Regions from separate parts of the Mesorhizobium sp. M1A.F.Ca.ET.072.01.1.1 genome, predicted to be linked through region 1. Evidence: predicted binding sites of a transcription regulator. Region 1 holds the regulator's gene; each other region holds the start of a gene.
The links. The regulator LexA, encoded in region 1, represses DNA repair genes until DNA is damaged. The targets are predictions, from matches to a motif close to TGTTCNNNNTGTGTTCNG.
Positions count from the first base shown of each region.

Region 2: a site for LexA is predicted at 1,505-1,522, ahead of EOA32_RS17195 (nucleoid-associated protein). Genes of this name have one in related genera too.
Region 3: a site for LexA is predicted at 1,184-1,201, ahead of recA (recombinase RecA). Genes of this name have one in related genera too.
Region 4: a site for LexA is predicted at 1,268-1,285, ahead of EOA32_RS11035 (DNA recombination protein RmuC). Genes of this name have one in related genera too.

Region 1 is NZ_RZSF01000054.1:17,811-22,777, reverse strand. Features, by position in the region: gene EOA32_RS10810 (ComEC/Rec2 family competence protein) at 1-1,911, shown strand, start outside; gene lexA (transcriptional repressor LexA) at 1,905-2,639, opposite strand; gene glp (gephyrin-like molybdotransferase Glp) at 2,755-3,960, opposite strand; gene moaC (cyclic pyranopterin monophosphate synthase MoaC) at 3,962-4,441, opposite strand; gene trpC (indole-3-glycerol phosphate synthase TrpC) at 4,444-4,967, opposite strand, start outside.
Region 2 is NZ_RZSF01000113.1:7,526-11,358, reverse strand. Features, by position in the region: gene EOA32_RS17205 (hypothetical protein) at 300-962, opposite strand; gene EOA32_RS39905 (transcriptional regulator) at 1,112-1,339, shown strand; gene EOA32_RS17195 (nucleoid-associated protein) at 1,619-2,665, shown strand; gene EOA32_RS17190 (RelA/SpoT domain-containing protein) at 2,662-3,648, shown strand.
Region 3 is NZ_RZSF01000292.1:3,533-8,499, reverse strand. Features, by position in the region: gene EOA32_RS28960 (carbohydrate kinase family protein) at 40-978, opposite strand; gene recA (recombinase RecA) at 1,259-2,359, shown strand; gene alaS (alanine--tRNA ligase) at 2,616-4,967, shown strand, end outside.
Region 4 is NZ_RZSF01000056.1:1,180-6,146, reverse strand. Features, by position in the region: gene EOA32_RS11045 (plasmid stabilization protein) at 1-265, opposite strand, end outside; gene def (peptide deformylase) at 684-1,214, opposite strand; gene EOA32_RS11035 (DNA recombination protein RmuC) at 1,318-2,568, shown strand; gene EOA32_RS11030 (GFA family protein) at 2,584-2,988, opposite strand; gene EOA32_RS11025 (cation diffusion facilitator family transporter) at 3,023-3,982, opposite strand; gene EOA32_RS40545 (hypothetical protein) at 4,230-4,355, shown strand; gene sugE (quaternary ammonium compound efflux SMR transporter SugE) at 4,553-4,867, shown strand; gene EOA32_RS11010 (DUF6481 family protein) at 4,933-4,967, opposite strand, start outside.

The sequences.
Region 1 (4,967 bases):
CGCGTCGCCGTCGCCGAGGAAATGGCCAATGGCCGCGTCAGGCTGACCATCGATCTCGTCTCGACAGCGCATCCAAAGCTGCGCTACGCGCCGGATCGCGTCAGGCTCTCGGCACGCAGGATCCCGGCCGGCATGAAGGCCGGATCGCTGGTTACGGGTTACGCACGGCTCCTGCCGCCGACCGGGCCGGTCCGTCCCGAAAGCTATGATTTTTCCTTCGACAGCTATTTTTCCGGCATCGGCGGCAGCGGATTTTTCCTCGGCGACCCGAAAGTCATTTCGCCAACGGACCCGATCGCTCAGACGAGCATCGCCTCGGCCATCGAGAACGCGCGCGAAAACATTGCCGACCACATCAGAAGCACCGTCGGCGGACCCGAAGGCGAAATTGCCGCCGCACTGATCGTCGGCGTGCGCGCCGGCATTCCGGAGGACATCAACGAGGCGATGCGGCGGACCGGCATCTATCACATCATCTCGATTTCGGGCCTGCACATGGCGCTGGTCGCCGGCACGGTCATGCTTCTGCTGCGCGGCGCCTTTGCGCTGTTCCCGGATTTTTCGTCACGCCGGCCGGTGAAGAAACATGCCGCGGCAATCGCGCTTATGTCGATCGCCGCCTATCTCGTCATCTCCGGCGTGGTGGTCGCCGCCGAGCGAAGCTTCATCATGCTGGCCGTCATGCTGATCGCCGTGCTTTTTGACCGCGCCGCGCTGACGATGCGCAACTTGGCGATCTCGGCCATCGCCGTCATTCTGGTGTCGCCGCATGAAGTGGTTGGCCCGAGCTTTCAGATGTCGTTCGCGGCAACCGCCGCTCTTGTCGGCGCCTATGCCGGCTGGTCCGACTACCGCGCCGGCAAGGTGAGAGCGCCGCCGGCAAAGCGTTCGTTCCTGCGGTTCATGTCGCATAAACTGGCAGTCGGAGCAGGTGGCGCCGCAATGACGTCGATCATTGCCGGAAGTGCCACAGCGCTGTTTGCCATCTGGCATTTCCAGCGCGTCTCGCCGCTCAGCCTGCTGGCCAATCTCGCGATCATGCCGATCGTCACGGTCGTGATGTTTCTCGCCGTCGCCAGCGCGGTCATGATGCCGTTCGGCTTCGACGGGCCCTTCCTCTATTTGATGGGCAAGGGCCTGACGGCGATGATCGCGATCTCGGCGTGGCTTTCGGAGTGGTCGCCGGTCGATGCCGTGGGCCTGATCTCGATCCATTCGGTGCTGCTGGCGACGATCGCGCTCGTCATCGCCACGATGGCGACTACCTGGCTGAGGCTGGCCGCAATTCCTTTGGCAGTCGCGGCCGTCATGATCATCCCGCAGGTGCGCACGCCGGACCTGCTGATCTCGGAGGACGCGCATCTGGTGGCGATGCCGATCGGCGGCGGCGAACTCGCCGTCAATCGTGCCCGCTCCAACGAGTTCACCACCGATAACTGGAAACGCGCGCTCAAGGCCGAAACGATCGTGCCGCCGGAGACATTCGCCAAGGGCACGCTGGACATAGCCGATCCCGTCGACTTGCCGCCTGGATCGCCCTTTTACTGCACGGGCGATCTCTGCATTGGCCGGCATCCATCGGGCGCGATCGTCGCGCTCGCCGAGAACCGCGAAGCTTCCCGACCTGCCTGCGACTTTGCAGACCTCATCGTCATCAACGACGCCACGGCCTACAATCCCTGCCGCGATCCACGTATCCTCGTCGTCACCAAGCGGCAGCTCGCGCGCGACGGCAGTGCCGCCGTCTTCTTCGATCCGCAATCGGCGACGGCGCGAGCATCCATTCAATACGCCGTCGAAAAACCGTACCGCCCTTGGCACGAACAGCGGCGCTACTCGCGTGAGGCGAGGGGGTTAGCGCCTTACAAGAAGCCCGAGAAGCCGGAAGCCAAGCCGCAGCCCCCTCAGTAGCGGCGGATGAGCCCCACCAGCTTGCCTTGAACCTTGACGCGATCGGGACCAAAGATGCGGGTCTCATAGGCCGGATTGGCAGCCTCGAGCGCGATGGAGGCGCCCTTGCGGCGGAAGCGCTTCAGCGTCGCCTCCTCGTCGTCGACCAGCGCCACGACGATCTCCCCGGGGCTCGCAGTGCTGGCGTTGCGGATGATGACCGTATCACCATCGAAGATGCCGGCCTCGATCATCGAGTCGCCTTTGACCTCGAGCGCGTAGTGCTCGCCGCCCGCGATCATGTCCGGCGGCACTGTGATCGAATGCGTCTGGTGCTGGATGGCGTCGATCGGCACGCCGGCGGCAATGCGACCCATCACCGGGATGGAGACGGCTGAAACGGCGTCGTCGTCATTGCTGGGCGTCGGCGTGCGGGCGGGCGCCGCCGGTTTGATCTGGCGGCCGAGATTGCCTTGGCCACCCTGGATGACGCTCGGCGAGAATTTCTTCGCCGCATTGAGGCCGGGCGCGATCGAGTCAGGCAGGCGCAACACTTCGAGGGCACGCGCCCGGTTCGGCAGCCGGCGAATGAAACCGCGCTCCTCCAGCGCCGTGATCAGGCGGTGGATGCCCGATTTCGAGGCAAGGTCGAGCGCTTCCTTCATCTCGTCGAAAGACGGCGGAATGCCACTTTCCTTGAGCCGTTCATGGATGAACATCAGCAGTTCATGTTGTTTGCGCGTCAGCATGGCGGCCCCCATGGGTTCTGAAACCAGAATCGAAAAACAAACCCAGAACAAACACTATCTGTTCCAGTTGTGTTCCGCAACCGTTTAAAGTTTAGTGAATGTGTTGACGTTTTGTTCAGCGTAACATCAGAACGCTGCACTCCTCGCCGGCTTCAGCCGCCGGTGCGAAGGGTGGGCGCACGATCAGGCCATTGGCATCGGCGAGCAACCTCAACATCGAGGAATCCTGGATGCCGAACGGTGTTGCGATCAACGCCCCCGCATCTTCGCGGACCACGGCGCGCACATAGTCCTGCCTGAGATCGTTGGCGTGCATTGCGACGCCTAACCGGGCCGTGCGGATTTCCTGCCGGCAGGACCGGCCGCCCAGCCGCGCCAGAAGCGGCTTCAGGAACAGCTGCGAGCAGACCAGGCTTGCGACCGGATTGCCGGGCAGGCCGATGCAGCGAATGTCGCCGAGCCGGCCAAACATCAGCGGCTTGCCGGGACGCATGGCGATCTTCCAGAAGTCAAGCTGCATGCCTTCGCCGGTCAGCACGTCATGGATCAAGTCGTGGTCGCCGACGGAGGCGCCGCCAAGCGTGACGATGACGTCGGCGCCGGCCTTGACCGCCTTCTTGACCAGGGCCGCAATCGCGTCCTTGCGGTCGGCGGCGATGCCGAGGTCGAGCGCGCGCGCGCCGACCGACTGGGCCGTAGCTGTGACGCCATAGGCATTCGACGAGATGATCTGGTCGGGGCCGAGCGCGCTGCCCGGCGGCAGCAATTCGTCGCCGGTGGCGATGATGGCGAGCAGCGGCTGCCGCACCACGTTGAGACTCGGATGGTTGGCCGATGCCGCCAGCGAAAGCGCCGCCGGATCGAGCTGGCGGCCTTTTTCGAGGAGCAGGTCGCCCTCGCAGAAGTCGAGGCCGCGGCGACGGACGTTTCGTCCCTCCGCGGTCGGCTCGGTCACTTCGATGCCGCCGCCGCCGAGATCGCGGACATTCTCCTGGATAACGATGGTATCGGCGCCTTCGGGGAGCGGCGCGCCGGTGAAGATGCGCACGGCCTCGCCCTTGCCGACAGAGCCGGTGAAGCCACGCCCGGCGGGGGCCATGCCGATCACGGAGAGCCGGGCCGGCGCCGAGGCTACGTCGGCGGCCCGTACGGCGTAGCCGTCCATCGCCGACGCATTGAAGGGCGGCTGGGTGCGCAGAGCCACCACGGGGTCGGCCAGGACCCGGCCGGCCGCGTCGGCCAGCGGCACGCTTTCGCCTGGCAGCGCGGTCGCGCCGTCCAACAGGCGTTGGAGCGCCTCGGCGACCGGAAGCAAAGCCATGCTAAGGACCTGCCTTGTAGTCGCCCGACTTGCCGCCGGTCTTCTCGACCAGCCTGATGCCGGAAATTGCCATGGCGCGGTCCGCTGCCTTGGCCATGTCGTAGATGGTGAGGCAGGCAACCGACGCCGCGGTCAGCGCCTCCATTTCGACCCCGGTCTTGCCGGTAACCCTGGCAAGCGCGGTGACCCTCAGGCCGGGAAGCGCGTGATCGGGCTCGATCTCGACGGCAACCTTGGTCAGAAGGAGGGGATGGCAAAGCGGGATGAGCTCATGCGTCTTCTTGGCCGCCATGATGCCGGCGAGGCGCGCCGTGCCAAGCACGTCGCCTTTCTTGGCGTCGCCGGCCAGGATCATCTCCAGCGTTTCCGGCTGCATGGTGACATACCCTTCGGCGATGGCCGTGCGCGTCGTCTCGGCCTTGCCGCCGACATCGACCATGTTGGCTTCGCCCTTGGCGCCGAGATGCGTAAGCGCAGGCATCCTCAAACGGCCTCGGCCGGCGCCTTGCCCGTCAGCAGAAGGGCGGTCGCGGCGGCCACGTCGGGCTGCCGCATCAGGCTTTCGCCAACCAGGAAGGTGCCGATCTTGCTCTTTTCCAGCCGGCGGCAGTCCTGATGGGTGAGGATGCCGCTCTCGCTGACCAGCAGCCGGTCGGCCGGGACCATGGCGGCAAGCCGCTCGGAAACGTCGAGACTGGTTTCGAAGGTTCTCAAATCGCGGTTGTTGATGCCGATCAGCCGCGACGAGAGGCGAAGCGCGCGTTCCATCTCCTGTCCGTCATGCACCTCGACCAGCGCGTCCATGCCGAGATCGAAGGCCGTGGCTTCCAATTCACTGGCCAAGGCGTCGTCGACGCTCGCCATGATGATGAGGATCGCGTCCGCGCCCCAGGCGCGGGCTTCATGAACCTGATACGGGTCGAAGAGGAAATCCTTGCGCAGGGCGGGCAGGCTAACGGCGGCGCGCGCTGCGGTCAGAAAGCCGGGCGCGCCCTGGAAGGACGGTG
Region 2 (3,833 bases), on a different contig from region 1:
GTGATCGGGCCGACCGTCATGACAATTTGCGGAATGCCCAGCGTGACACGTACAACCTCGATTTCAGCGGGCTCACGTGCCCTATCCCCGAGCAACCAAAGCAAGGGGGCCAAGCCAAATGCGATGTGACTCGGGATCGATTTTTTGGTGAGCGGCCAGATCGCAGCAGCCGGTAAGTCACTCCACCATCGCGGGGTGACTTGCGCTCTGAACACTGAATCTGAAGCTTAGCCGCAAACGTCGCCGCGTGACACGCTCGGGACAGGTATCGCCCGGTTTGGGGCGGCACTAGCGCGTCCTCATTGCTCGTTGGCGTTGACAATGCTTGCCGGGTCGATGTCATGGCAGCGGGCAAGGTCATCGAGCATCGACCGGATATGACGCCATGGGAAATCGTCTGGATTCTCCCAATGTTCACCGTAGTGCAGGATAACCAAAAGCTTAGCCAACACACCTTCAACCGAGCGTGCCGGAGACAGAGGTAGGTCATCCAGCAGCGCCTGTTCCGCCGCCTCGGATCGCTGTATTAATTCATCTGTTCTCGAAAAGCCGATCTCGACATCAGCAGCGTCCCAGCGCGCCTGATGCGCGGCTAGATCTGCAAGCGCCCTGCCCCATGCCACTTCGTTTTCAGAAGAATAGAGTTTGTCGAGACTTTCGACGGAATGGACCGTCCTTTCCCCACCGTCGCGAAGTTGCATCTTAGCACAGGGAAAGCCAACCGCTTCGACGAGATATGTCTCCAACTGCTGTTGTTGCCGGCATAGCGCCAAGGTCGAGCGGTGAACCTCGTGCCATTTCGCACACAAGCGGAGAACTGGATCGCCCTGCCGACCCTTAACCGAAATATTCTCGCGCGCCCGTGCGCCAAATGGCCACAAAGCACCCATGGCAACAATCTGCGTCATCAGCAGCCGCCGGGTGACGGAAGACAAAGTCGTGCTATGGTCGGAATCAGCCATGATCCGAGCTCCCTAAAGCTTTGGTTGTGGTCAGGCTGCTGGAGGTGGTCTCAACACCATCAGCAGCCGCACTAGGCTATAATCGTATCAGGGATACGATAGCTCGGTCGGGACTGCGGATCAACGAAAATCGTATCAATGTTACGAAAATGAATGCAGTCCAATGTAAAATGGCGCGTGTGGCACTTGGGTGGGGAACAAGAGATTTAGCGCGCAACGCACGCGTATCACCAGATACTGTCGCCCGCTTTGAACGAGGCGAGCAGCTCAAGGGTTCTACCGTGGCGTCGCTCCGAACAACTCTTGAAGCTGCTGGGATCGAATTCATCCCAGAGAACGGCGGAGGCCCTGGTGTGCGTTTGGCCAAGAGCCACTAGCGACAGCCCGATCACGCTTGCATTGCTTCAAACCTAAGCCAAAGGCTTGGGCTGCGTTTCTGACTTTCAGTCCGCGGGTCCGACAGGTGTCGACGCCGCAGTTCAGCGCCGATCATGGCGGACCTCCCTACGATTCCCCGTCAGAAATTCAGGACGGAGGCGTTGTGTTCGCTCTTTGTTCTGCTATCCTTCTTTAACCTGCTCAGAATAACATTCTTCGATATTTTCGAAGGGGATTGAGTTTTGCTTGTAGAGAATCTTTCTATTGGCCGAGTCGTTATGCATGAGGTATTCCAGAGGAAAGACGGGCCCAATTTAGTGCCGCCATCCTACGGCAAGGAGCTCGAGATACTGGATGCCAAGGCGATCAGTCATTTTGGGATGCGTATCACTGACGCGCTCTCCGCGCAGTCCAAAAGCATAGAGATGCAGATAGTGAAGACCAATGACGCGAGCGTGGTTGGAACTGCTCGACGTCTTGTGCTCGCACCCGACTCCGATTTTCCAAACATCTCCAATCACATGGCCGATGCCCTCGCTGACGCACAGAAATCACGAGGGATTCCCGGCGGAATGCTTCTGGTCTTCGATGGAAAAGTCGGAGGTGACGGAAAGCCTTTCTTAGGCGTGATTAAAGCGGAGATGCAGTCCGGCTTTCAACGCCGGCTCGCTGCTGCAAAAGTGGTAACCGAATTTCTCGAGAACATCTTTCTTACGCCAGCCACCAGACTTTACAAGCTTGCTCTGTTCATCTCTGAAGATGTCGCCGTCACGGCGAGCACAAGTTGGCGATGCTTCGTATTTGACAGCAACATCACCGCCGCCCGCAGGGAGAACGCGGCCGTATATTTCTACGACGGTTTTCTCGGCTGCGCCTTTCCTGAAAGCGGGAAATACGAAACCGCGAAGTTCTTCGACCTCACGAAGGAATTCGTTCGCACATCAGTAAACGACCGAGACCTCCGAAGGGACCTGGGCGACGCGCTGTTCGCGTTTGTTAAGGTAGATCAGGCCCCCACCTTCACCTCGCAACAGTTCGGCGACACGTATCTGCCACCCGAATTGCGCGACCCATTCAACAGGTTCCTCGAAGCCAAGAAATTCCCGACTGATAGAGCCGTGGTTCGGGACATTAGCGAGATGGGTGGTAGGCTGCGGCGCCGGAAGTACAAGTTTGGTCCAGACATCGAGTTCTCGGCGTCCCCGGACGCGATACGCAATGGCACCGTGACAATCGAGGATGTCCCGCCAAGCGATGTTTCCGATAGCGAGGGTGCAAGTTGGACCAGGATCACGGTCCGCAGGCCAGTCACCGAACAGCTATGACGACCGAGCTCGAGATCCTGCGGCGCTGGGAGGCGGAGAAGCAGTACTACGATGCCTGGGGCAGGTTCATCGTCCACGCGGTCATCGACGGGCTCTCGACCCAGGTGGAGGCGCCGGATCTGTTCCTGCGCCTTCCGGTTAAGCACAGGCTGAAGGAGAACAAGTCGCTTATCCAGAAGGCACTCTATCGCGGCAAGGGCTATGCAAGCCCGTATGACGATATCGAGGACAAGGTGGGAATCCGGTTCGTCGTGCTCACCTCAGACGAAATACCCATCGTCGAGAAGGCAATCACCGAATTCGGTGACAAATACTGGTTCTGGGAAAAGGCCCGGGACTTCGCCGAGGAGCGAGCCCGCAAGCCTTGGGAGTTCGGATATCAGTCGGTCCACTATGTGGTTCGGGCAAAGGCGGGGATCGTCTTCGAGGGCGTTCCTATGCCGCTGGACATTCCGTGCGAGATCCAGGTCCGCACGCTGCTGCAGCATGCTTTCAGCGAAGTCACCCACGACACAATCTACAAGCCGAGCGTCAAATCGACGCCTGAGATGATGCGGGCTGCGGCAAAGGCGATGGCGTTGATCGAAGCGACTGACGACTACTTCCGCCAAGTCGGAAGCCTCATCGACGCATCGGTCAAGAGCGTCAAAGCACTGATCGACGCCTTGTCCGTGTACTACAGAGACCAGATCGGCGTAGAAGCGACTGTCACCACTCTCGACGGCGAGCTGACCGAGGCGTACCTGCCACTGGCCGGCGAGAACTCAATCGAAGACATCCTCCTTTGGCTGAACACTAAGGATTTCGTCATGGAGCGCATCAAGGGTCGACTAGAAGACCAGACCCTATTCGCTTTGCCCTCAATCTTGTTGCTCTACTTCGTGGTGGGTAATTTCCCGAGCATAGCCACCTCGCCCGGTTTACTGACCGATGAGGAACTCGCGCCGATATACTCCGACCTTGGCTTGGCCCTTCCGCAGTAGGCCACAAGCAATCAGAGGCGTCTGTACCGGAGCAGCAGCTGATGAGTCGCGCATTTCCCCTGAGAAACGTTGCGCTTGAAGGAGTTGTGCCAATATAAGCTCACCAAGCGTGGACATTGACGGGTGCCCGCTAGCTTGGTTCTCAAATTTGACGGCGAATGACCGCAAGGCCGCCTGCTTATTGC
Region 3 (4,967 bases), on a different contig from region 1:
TCCACTCCGGAGAAAACTCCGGCAAGATAGTTTGTGGCCCTATGCCACCACCCGCGCCTCGTGCACAAGGGCAAGCGCCTGGCCAAAACTGCCGGCGGTGAAAGACGGTACCGCCTCGGCGCTCTCAATGGCGAGCATCGCTGCGGCAACACCTTCGCGCAGTGCCCTCCGCAAAGGGAGCCCGCGCAGCAGCGCGGCAACCGTGGCTCCGGTCAGGGCGTCGCCGGCGCCGGTCACGTCGGCAACTCGTCGCGGGGCGGGCGGGTCGATGGCGAAGACGCCCGATTGGTCGAAGCCGAGCACCGGAGCACTGCCAGCCGTGATCACGCCTGCCGTCAAGCCCAGTCGCCTGAGTTCCCCGACAAGATCGCGGCCGGAGATATCCGCACCAGCCAGCGCCGCCGCCTCTCGGCGGTTCATGAACAGCAGCGAAAGATTGCCGAGCAGCGGCGCTAGCCGCACCACCTTGGCTGGCGAGACGGCGATGGCGAAAACCGGTCTGTCGCCGGCTTGCGCAACCAGGCGCTCGAGGGCCGCCGTCGGCAGGTTCGCGTCGCAGAGGATCGCGTCTGCCTCGGCGATCGCCTCGCGCACCTTGGCGCGGCGGATCTGCTTGGGGAAGGCGAGGTCGTAAAGGCCCATGTCGGCAAAGCCGACGATCAGTTCCCCCTCGCTGTCGATCAGCGCAGTGTAGCTCGGCGTCGTGCGGTCGAGGAACACCGCCGAAAGGTCGGCGATGCCGGCCTCGTCGATCGCCGATGCGACGGTCTCACCCGCCGCATCGCCGCCGCGCACCGAAAGCAGCGAGGCCGAGACGCCGCGCTTCACAATGCTGCGCAGCGCGTTGAAGACGCCGCCGCCGACATCCTCGCGCATGATGCCGGGATTGGATGCGGCGGGCACGTAAGGGCCCGAGACCTGGCCGCGCCGGTCGATATGGGCGCCGCCCAGCGCCAGGATATTTGGGGATGTCGGCATGCCGCGGAGGTGACCTCGTTGATTGTTTGCGTGCGCACACTAGGTTTCCGCGCATCGCCCCGCAATCGGGTCGCGATTCGGGCCGCCCGGATAACGAGATCTCGCTTGGATCAGCAGCACTGGTTCGCGCCATCTCTAGTGAGACAAAAATAGAACAAATCCAGATATTGTTTGTTTTCCAGTCATTTGTTGCCTCTTGCCAGATGAGAACAAAAAAGGTACAAACCGGCAGGGATCACGGATTGTCCGGCCTTCATTGACGACCAAGGGGTGATGTATCATGGCTCAGAATAGTTTGCGGCTTGTAGAGGATAAGGCAGTGGACAAATCAAAGGCTCTGGATGCGGCGCTGTCGCAAATCGAGCGCGCTTTCGGCAAGGGCTCGATCATGCGGCTCGGCGCCAATGAGCAGGTGGTCGAGATCGAAACCGTGCCGACGGGATCGCTCGGGCTGGACATCGCGCTCGGCGTTGGCGGGCTGCCGCGCGGCCGCATCATCGAAATCTACGGGCCGGAAAGCTCGGGCAAGACGACGCTGGCGCTGCACACGGTTGCGGAAGCCCAGAAGAAGGGTGGTATCTGCGCCTTCGTCGATGCCGAGCACGCGCTCGATCCGGTCTATGCCCGCAAGCTCGGCGTCGATCTCGAAAACCTTCTGATCTCGCAGCCCGACACGGGTGAGCAGGCGCTGGAGATCTGCGACACGCTGGTGCGCTCCGGCGCCATCGACGTTCTGGTGGTCGATTCGGTGGCGGCACTGACGCCGCGCGCCGAAATCGAGGGCGAGATGGGCGATGCGCTGCCCGGCCTGCAGGCCCGCCTGATGAGCCAGGCGCTGCGCAAGCTGACGGCATCGATCTCGCGCTCCAACACCATGGTCATCTTCATCAACCAGATCCGTATGAAGATCGGCGTCATGTTCGGCTCGCCGGAAACCACGACCGGCGGCAACGCGCTGAAATTCTACGCCTCGGTGCGCCTCGACATCCGCCGCATCGGCTCGGTCAAGGATCGCGACGAAGTGGTCGGCAACCAGACCCGCGTCAAGGTGGTGAAGAACAAGCTGGCTCCGCCCTTCAAGGTGGTCGAGTTCGACATCATGTATGGCGAGGGCGTGTCGAAGACCGGCGAGCTCGTCGATCTTGGGGTCAAGGCCGGCGTGGTCGAGAAGTCGGGCGCTTGGTTTTCCTACAATTCGCAGCGTCTCGGTCAGGGCCGTGAGAACGCCAAGCTTTTCCTGCGCGACAATCCGGACACGGCGCGCGAGATCGAGCTGGCGCTGAGGCAGAATGCCGGGCTGATCGCCGAAAAATTCCTCGAGAACGGCGGCTCCGAAGGCGGTGGTGACGACAGCTTCGAGGACGAGGCTGGCGCGATGTAGGCACTGCCGGAGTTCGGCCATAATCCGGATCCATTATCTAAAGAGTTCCCTAGTACTGCGTTCGAACCGCCGGCCTTCGTGCCGGCGGTTTGCGTTTGGGGGCGAGGGCACAGGCCGCCCAGCCGGAGGATTGGCCTTGGTTCCGTGTTTCTGGACAGGGTCAAGAGCTACGGCTAAAAGGCCAATCTATCTTCTGACACACGAAAGCCCATTTGCCGCCGGCCTGGCCGGCGGTTTTCGCGAAAAGGCAGTATCCATGAGTGGCGTGAACGAGATCCGGTCGACATTCCTCGACTACTTCCGCAAGGAGGGTCATGAGATCGTCGCCTCCAGCCCGCTGGTGCCGCGCAACGATCCGACGCTGATGTTCACCAACGCCGGCATGGTGCAGTTCAAGAACGTGTTCACCGGCCTGGAGAAGCGGTCCTATTCGCGCGCCGCGACCGCGCAGAAGAGCGTGCGCGCCGGCGGCAAGCACAACGATCTCGACAATGTCGGCTACACCGCGCGCCATCTCACCTTCTTCGAGATGCTCGGCAATTTCTCGTTCGGCGATTATTTCAAGGAGCGCGCTATCGAGCTTGCCTGGAACCTGATCACCAAGGAATTCGGCCTGCCGAAGGACAAGCTTCTGGTCACCGTCTATCACACCGACGACGAGGCGGCCGGTTACTGGAAGAAGATCGCCGGCTTCTCGGACGACCGCATCATCCGCATTCCGACCTCTGACAATTTCTGGGCGATGGGCGACACCGGTCCCTGTGGTCCGTGCTCGGAGATATTCATCGATCGCGGCGAGCATATCTGGGGCGGTCCGCCCGGCAGCCCGGAGGAGGACGGCGACCGGTTCCTCGAATTCTGGAACCTGGTGTTCATGCAATATGAGCAGGTGACGAAAGACGAGCGCATCGACCTGCCGCGCCCCTCGATCGATACCGGTATGGGCCTGGAGCGCATGGCTTCGATCCTTCAGGGAGTGGAGAGCGTCTTTGAGACCGACCTGTTCCGGCATCTGATCGATGCGGCATGCTCGGCGCTCGGGCACGGTCACAACCAGGAGAACGCAGCATCCTTCCGCGTGATCGCGGATCATTTGCGCTCGTCATCCTTCCTGGTGGCCGACGGCGTGCTGCCCTCCAATGAAGGCCGCGGCTATGTGCTGCGTCGCATCATGCGTCGCGCCATGCGCCACGCGCAGCTGCTCGGCGCCAAGGAGCCGCTGATGTGGAAGCTGGTGCCCGCGCTGGTGCGCGAGATGGGCCAGGCCTATCCGGAACTGGTGCGTGGCGAAGCGCTGATCACAGAGACGCTGAAGCTCGAGGAGACGCGCTTCCGCAAGACGCTGGTCCGCGGTCTCGGCCTGCTTTCGGAGGCGACGGAACAGCTGCACGCCGGCGACATGCTGGATGGCGAGACGGCCTTCAAACTCTACGACACCTATGGCTTCCCGCTCGACCTGACGCAGGATGCGCTGCGCCAACGCGACATCTCGGTCGATCTTGCCGGCTTCACCGCTGCGATGGAGCGGCAGAAGGCGGAAGCGCGCGCGCACTGGGCGGGGTCGGGCGAAGCGGCGACCGAGACGGTCTGGTTCCCGGTGCGCGAGCAGACCGGCGCCACCGATTTCCTCGGTTACGAGACGGAAGAGGCGGAAGGCCTGATCCAGGCCTTGGTCAAGGATGGCAAGATCGTCGACAGCGCCGGGCAGGGCGACGCGGTTGCCGTCGTCGTCAACCAGACGCCGTTCTATGGCGAATCCGGTGGCCAGATGGGCGATACCGGCATGATGTCCGGCGACGGCTTCTCGATCGAGGTCACCGACACGCAAAAGAAGGCCGACGGGCTCTTCGTGCATTTGGGCAAGGTGACGCGCGGTACGATCAAGACCGGCGCTGCCGTGGAGCTAAAGGTCGATCACGCGCGCCGTTCGAAGCTGCGCGCCAATCACTCCGCGACGCATCTCATCCACGAGGCGCTGCGTGAGGTGCTGGGCACCCATGTCGCGCAGAAGGGTTCGCTGGTCGCGCCTGATCGCCTCCGCTTCGACATCTCGCACAACAAGCCGATCTCGGCCGAGGAGATCGAGGATGTCGAGCGCATGGCCAACGAGATCGTTGTGCAGAACAGTCCGGTGACGACGCGGCTGATGTCGGTGGACGATGCTATTGCCGAGGGCGCGATGGCGCTGTTCGGCGAGAAATACGGCGACGAGGTGCGCGTCGTTTCGATGGGCACCGGCCTGCACGGCGCCAAGGCCAACCGTCCCTATTCGGTCGAGCTCTGCGGCGGCACGCATGTCAGGTCGACCGGCGATATCGGCCTTGTGCGCATCCTGTCGGACAGCGCGGTCGCCGCCGGCGTGCGCCGCATCGAGGCGCTGACCGGCGAGGCGGCGCGCAGGCATCTCGACGAGCAGGACAAGCGCCTGAAGGCAGCCGCGGCGACCTTGAGGATCTCGCCGGCCGACGTTCCGGCGCGTGTCGAGACTTTGCTCGAGGAGCGCAAGAAACTCGAGAAAGAGCTCACCGAGGCGCGCAAGAAACTGGCCCTTGGCGGCGGCGCGGCCGTTGCCGATGCTCCGGCCACCAACGAGACAGTTGCGGGTGTC
Region 4 (4,967 bases), on a different contig from region 1:
CGACCAAGGGGCCAAAGTCCTGTTTCCTCGCAGCTTCGATTTCAGCCATTGTCTCAGCAAACTCGTTGTCAATTGCGCTTTCGTTTGCGAATGCGGAGCGGATACTCTCCCATGCTGAGAAGTTTGGCTCTAGCCTTCTTTCCTTTTCCACACTCATGCCCTTCCACAAAAGATCGATGGCTTTGCCCGATAGGCTCTGGCCGACTTTTCGAGCGGCTTGCTCAATTTCGCGCTTTAGGGGTTCTGGTACGTTTCTGATTAGCATATCGCTCAAGGCTAAGCCTCCAATTTGATATCATGATATCATGGTTAGACGATTTGCTCAATCATACCCAGCACGGGTTTGCGCGGCGCTTAAAGACTCTTCGGTAACCAAGTTCGAATGCTTTCCTCATATGATTCGGGCCTCTTGCCCCTTCGGAGCCATTCATATGAAGACTCGTCAAAAGACATTGGGGCGTGTCGTACGCCAGGTTCAAATCGCTCGATGAGGAATCTACGAAGGGCGAGTTGTCCAAACGACGTGAGCGAGCATTCGCTGTCTACCTCACGCCGCTTTTTGCAGTGGCATTAGTCGTGGTTTAATATTCTCGCCAAAGTCTCGCGCGCTTGCGTTTGAATTGGCTTCCAAAGCCATCGAAGTCGGGAAAGACTGGATCCTGCGTGGAATGCTCGAATGAGGTTCAGCCCGCCATCTTGCCCGGCGCCTTGTCCTTGGCGAGCTTCTTGAATTTCCTGACCACCATGTCGCGCTTCAGCTTCGAGATGTGGTCGATGAACAGCACGCCGTTAAGATGGTCGATCTCGTGCTGCAGGCAGGTCGCCATCAGGCCTTCGGCCTGCATCTCCTGCAGCTTGCCGTCGCGGTCGAGATATTTCACCCGCACCGCTGCGGGACGCTCGACCTCGGCATAGTAGTCAGGGATCGACAGGCAGCCTTCCTCATAGACCGAGCGCTCGTCGGAGCTTTCGAGGATTTCCGGATTGATGAAGACATGCGGCGCCGGCGGCTCGCCTTCCTTGGCGAGGTCGATGACCAGCAAACGCCGCGGCTCGCCGACCTGGATCGCCGCCAGCCCGATTCCCGGCGCGTCATACATGGTTTCCAGCATGTCGTCGGTGAGCTTGCGCAAGTCACCGTCGACGCGCTCGACCGGTTTGGAAACCTGGCGCAGGATCGGATCGGGAAGGATGATGAGCGGCTTGATCGACATGGCGTCTCACCTAAGACGTCGATGGAAAAGCGTCAACCGGGGCGGCTTTGACTTGTTCACGTTTTGATCTGTGCCAGCAGAGCGAATCGGCTATGCTGCCCAAATGAACGACATGACCTCGATCCTTTCGCAACCCGTCGCGCGGCTCGGCGCCACCACAATCAGGCTCGGCGAGGCGCTTGGCTTCGGAGCGCTGCTGCTGCTGGCGCTGTTCCTGGCGCTCGTCATCGCGTTGTGGCGCGCGGGAAAGGCGCGCGCGGCAGCGGCGGCAGAAGCGGCCGACCATGCCCGCGACACCGAGGCCAGGATGGCGGACATTCTTCAGGCGCAGGCCGAGATGCAGGGTCGCATGGGCGCGATCGCCGAAGTGTTCGGCGCCAGGCAGGCCGAGCTCACCCAATCGCTCGGACAGCGGCTCGACGCCATGACCGGCCGCCTTGGCCAGACCATGGCTGAGCAGACCAAGTCGACGCATGAGAGCCTGGCCAAGCTGCAGGAGCGGCTGGCGGTGATCGACACGGCGCAGGGCAACATCCAATCTTTAGCCGGACAGGTCGTGCAGCTGCAGGCGATCCTCTCCAACAAGCAGACTCGCGGCGCCTTCGGCCAGTCGCGCATGGAAACAATCATTGCCGACGGCCTGCCGCACGGCGCGTACGAGTTCCAGGCGAGCCTTTCCAACGGCAGCCGGCCCGACTGCCTGGTGCGGATGCCGAACGGCGCGCCGATGCTCGCCATCGACGCCAAGTTTCCGCTGGAGGCCTGGAATGCCATTCGTGCCGCCGAAGCCGCCGACTTGCAGAAGGCGGCGGCGCAGGCGTTCCGGCGCGACATCGAGGTGCATATCCGCGACATCGCGGAAAAATACCTGATCCAGGGCGAGACGCAGGACACCGCCTTCATGTTCGTGCCCTCGGAATCGGTGTTCGCCGAGATTCACGAGAATTTCGAGCCCGTGGTGCAGAAGGCGCACCGCGCCCGCGTCGTCATCGTCTCGCCGTCATTGCTGATGCTGTCGATCCAGGTCATCCAGGCAATCCTGAAGGACGCGCGCATGCGCGAGCAGGCGCATCTGATCCAGGGCGAGGTCATCCGCCTGATGGAGGATGTGGCGCGAGTCGACGAGCGCGTGCGCCGGTTGCAGACGCATTTCGGCCAGGCGGCCAGGGATATCGACGACATCCTCGTCTCGACGACGAAGGTCACCAAACGCGGGCAGAAGATCGAGGCGCTGGAGTTCGCCGAGGGCGAACCCGAACCGCCACGCGGTCCTGCCAAGGTGGAGGCGGGCGCGCGCGTGGCCGATTCCAAGACGGGTCAGCTCAGGCTGCGCGTCGTCGAAGGCGACGACTGAGCTGCCGTAACTCCGTTACTGCTCCTCGATGGTCGTGATGCCTTCGATTTCCGGCAGCCAGTGCAACGCCGAGCGGTGCCAGACCTGTCTTTTCGGCACCAGTTGGTCGCGCTGGCGCGCTGTACCCACCCTAATGCCGTAGATTTTCGGACCATCGCCAACCGACGTCGCATAGAGATGCGATCCGCATTCGCCGCAAAACCCCTGCGCGCGCTTGGCGCCGCTGGATCCGGTCTTGATGTAGACCTTCGGCGTGCCCTTGGTGATCCGGTAATCCTCTTCTGGCGCGCCCACCGTCACGCGAAAGGCCGTTCCCGTCAGTTGCTGGCAATCGGTGCAATGGCAGATCGAGGTCTTTTCGGGATCGACCTCCGCTTCGTAGGTGATGGCGCCGCAATGACACCCGCCGTCGATTCTCATTCGGCATGCTCCCAAAAGATTGCTTCGCTCAAATCTAATCCTCTTCGAAGGCCCCGGCGATAGCCTTACGCCTGCGCTCCCATGTGCCAGTCGCCTGCGGCTTGACGAACAGCCTGGTGATTTCGGGCATGTCGCTTTTCAGTCGCGCCTCCAGGCGTTCAACGCAGGCTTCGATCTCAGGCGCCGTGAGATGATCCTCGAATTCGATGCTTAGGCCTGCGACGATCTCCTCCGGGCCGATATGGACGCTCAGTATGCCGTTCGCCCGCTGCACGGCCGGGTCTTCCTGAGCGATCGCCAGAACCTTGCGCTGCACCTCGGGCGAAGCGGGCTCACCGATGAGCAGACCCTTGCTCTCGCGCGCCAAGAAGATGGCGGTGGCGCCCAGGATGACGGCGATGCCGATCGAGCCGGCGCCGTCGAGCTCGGGGATACCCAGGAGCTCGGCAGACAGGATGCCGACGAAGGCGACGACGAGGCCGAGCAGCGCGGCGCTGTCCTCGAACAGCACCGTGTAGATGCTGGGATCCTTGCTCATCCGGACCGCCTCGAACCAACCCAGCCTTCCCTTCTGTCCCCGGAACTCCTTCAGCGCCACCAGCCAGGAACTGCCTTCGAACAGAAAAGAAAGACCAAGCACGATGTAGTTGACCTTGGCGTTGACGATCGGCTCGGGCGCCATGATGTGGATCACGCCCTCATAGAAGGAAACGCCCGCGCCCAGCGCGAAAACCAGAAGGGCTACGATAAAGCTCCAGAAATAGAGTTCGCGTCCGTGTCCGAGCGGATGCGTGCGGTCGGGCGGGCGCGCGGCACGGCGCATGCCGTAAAGCAGAAGCGCGCCATTGCCGGTGTCGACCAGCGAATGCACGCCCTCCGACAGCATGGCTGAAGAGCCTGTGAAGGACGCTGCGGCGAATTTGGTCAGGGCGATCGCAACATTGCCGGCGAGCGCGGCGTAGATCACTCTTTTCGAGCCGCTATGCCCTGCCATGCGCTTCCGATCCTCTTCCAAGTGGGAGCTCAGCGGCCGCCGCCCAAAGCTCCACCGACAATGCGCCAGCCGCTCCGAGGTTCAGATGCCCCTATGCATTTCTGTTGCCTGATCGATCCCGAGGTCGCGGGATCAAGGGAAAACGGTTGACATAGCGCAAGCCGGCTTTCGAAGCTGCAAGCGGCCTCTTGCGGTCGGGCGCTTCTCTTGTTTCACTTGTGCTGCCCACAAATCGGAGGAGCGAATCATGGCGAAAGGTGCGATGAAGGCGGGCAAGGAACCCCGCAAGCCGAAAAAGGACGCCAAGAAACCGGCCGCGGCCCCGGCTCCGAAGGCGCCGCCGGTCAAGGCGATGCGCATCAAGGAGAAGTAGGCCGTCAGCGCGGCCGATCCGTCTCGATGCGGATTTGAACCGGCGGCATGCCGAATGCTGCCGGTGTTTTGTTGATCGGGGGACAGAACTCACTATATCGGTACCGCGAGGACGACCTCGCTTCCCCGAAACCCGGCCGGGACGACCCGCCACGTCAAACGTCGAGCATTCGATGCTCGATCGATGGAGCGTTCGCGATGTCCTGGATCTTCCTTTTCTTCGCTGGCCTGTTCGAGATCGGCTGGGCGATCGGCCTCAAATATACCGATGGTTTCTCGAAGCCGCTGCCGACCGTGCTCACAATCGTCTCGATGATCGTCAGCCTTGGCCTGCTCGGGCTTGCGTTGAAGACATTGCCCGTCGGCACGGCCTATGCGGTGTGGACCGGCATCGGCACTGTCGGCACGGCCTTGCTCGGCATCTGGCTGCTCGGCGAGCCGGCGACCGCGGTGCGGCTTGCCTGCATCGGCCTGATCGTCTGCGGCATCGTCGGGCTGAAGCTCGTCGCCTGATGCAGCACGAACGCGTTCAGGGCCGCTCCTGGCGACCCTGATTCATTTTTCGAACGAACTCGAACCTAGCGGGCCGAGAAGCCAGGAGGCGTGCGACCGA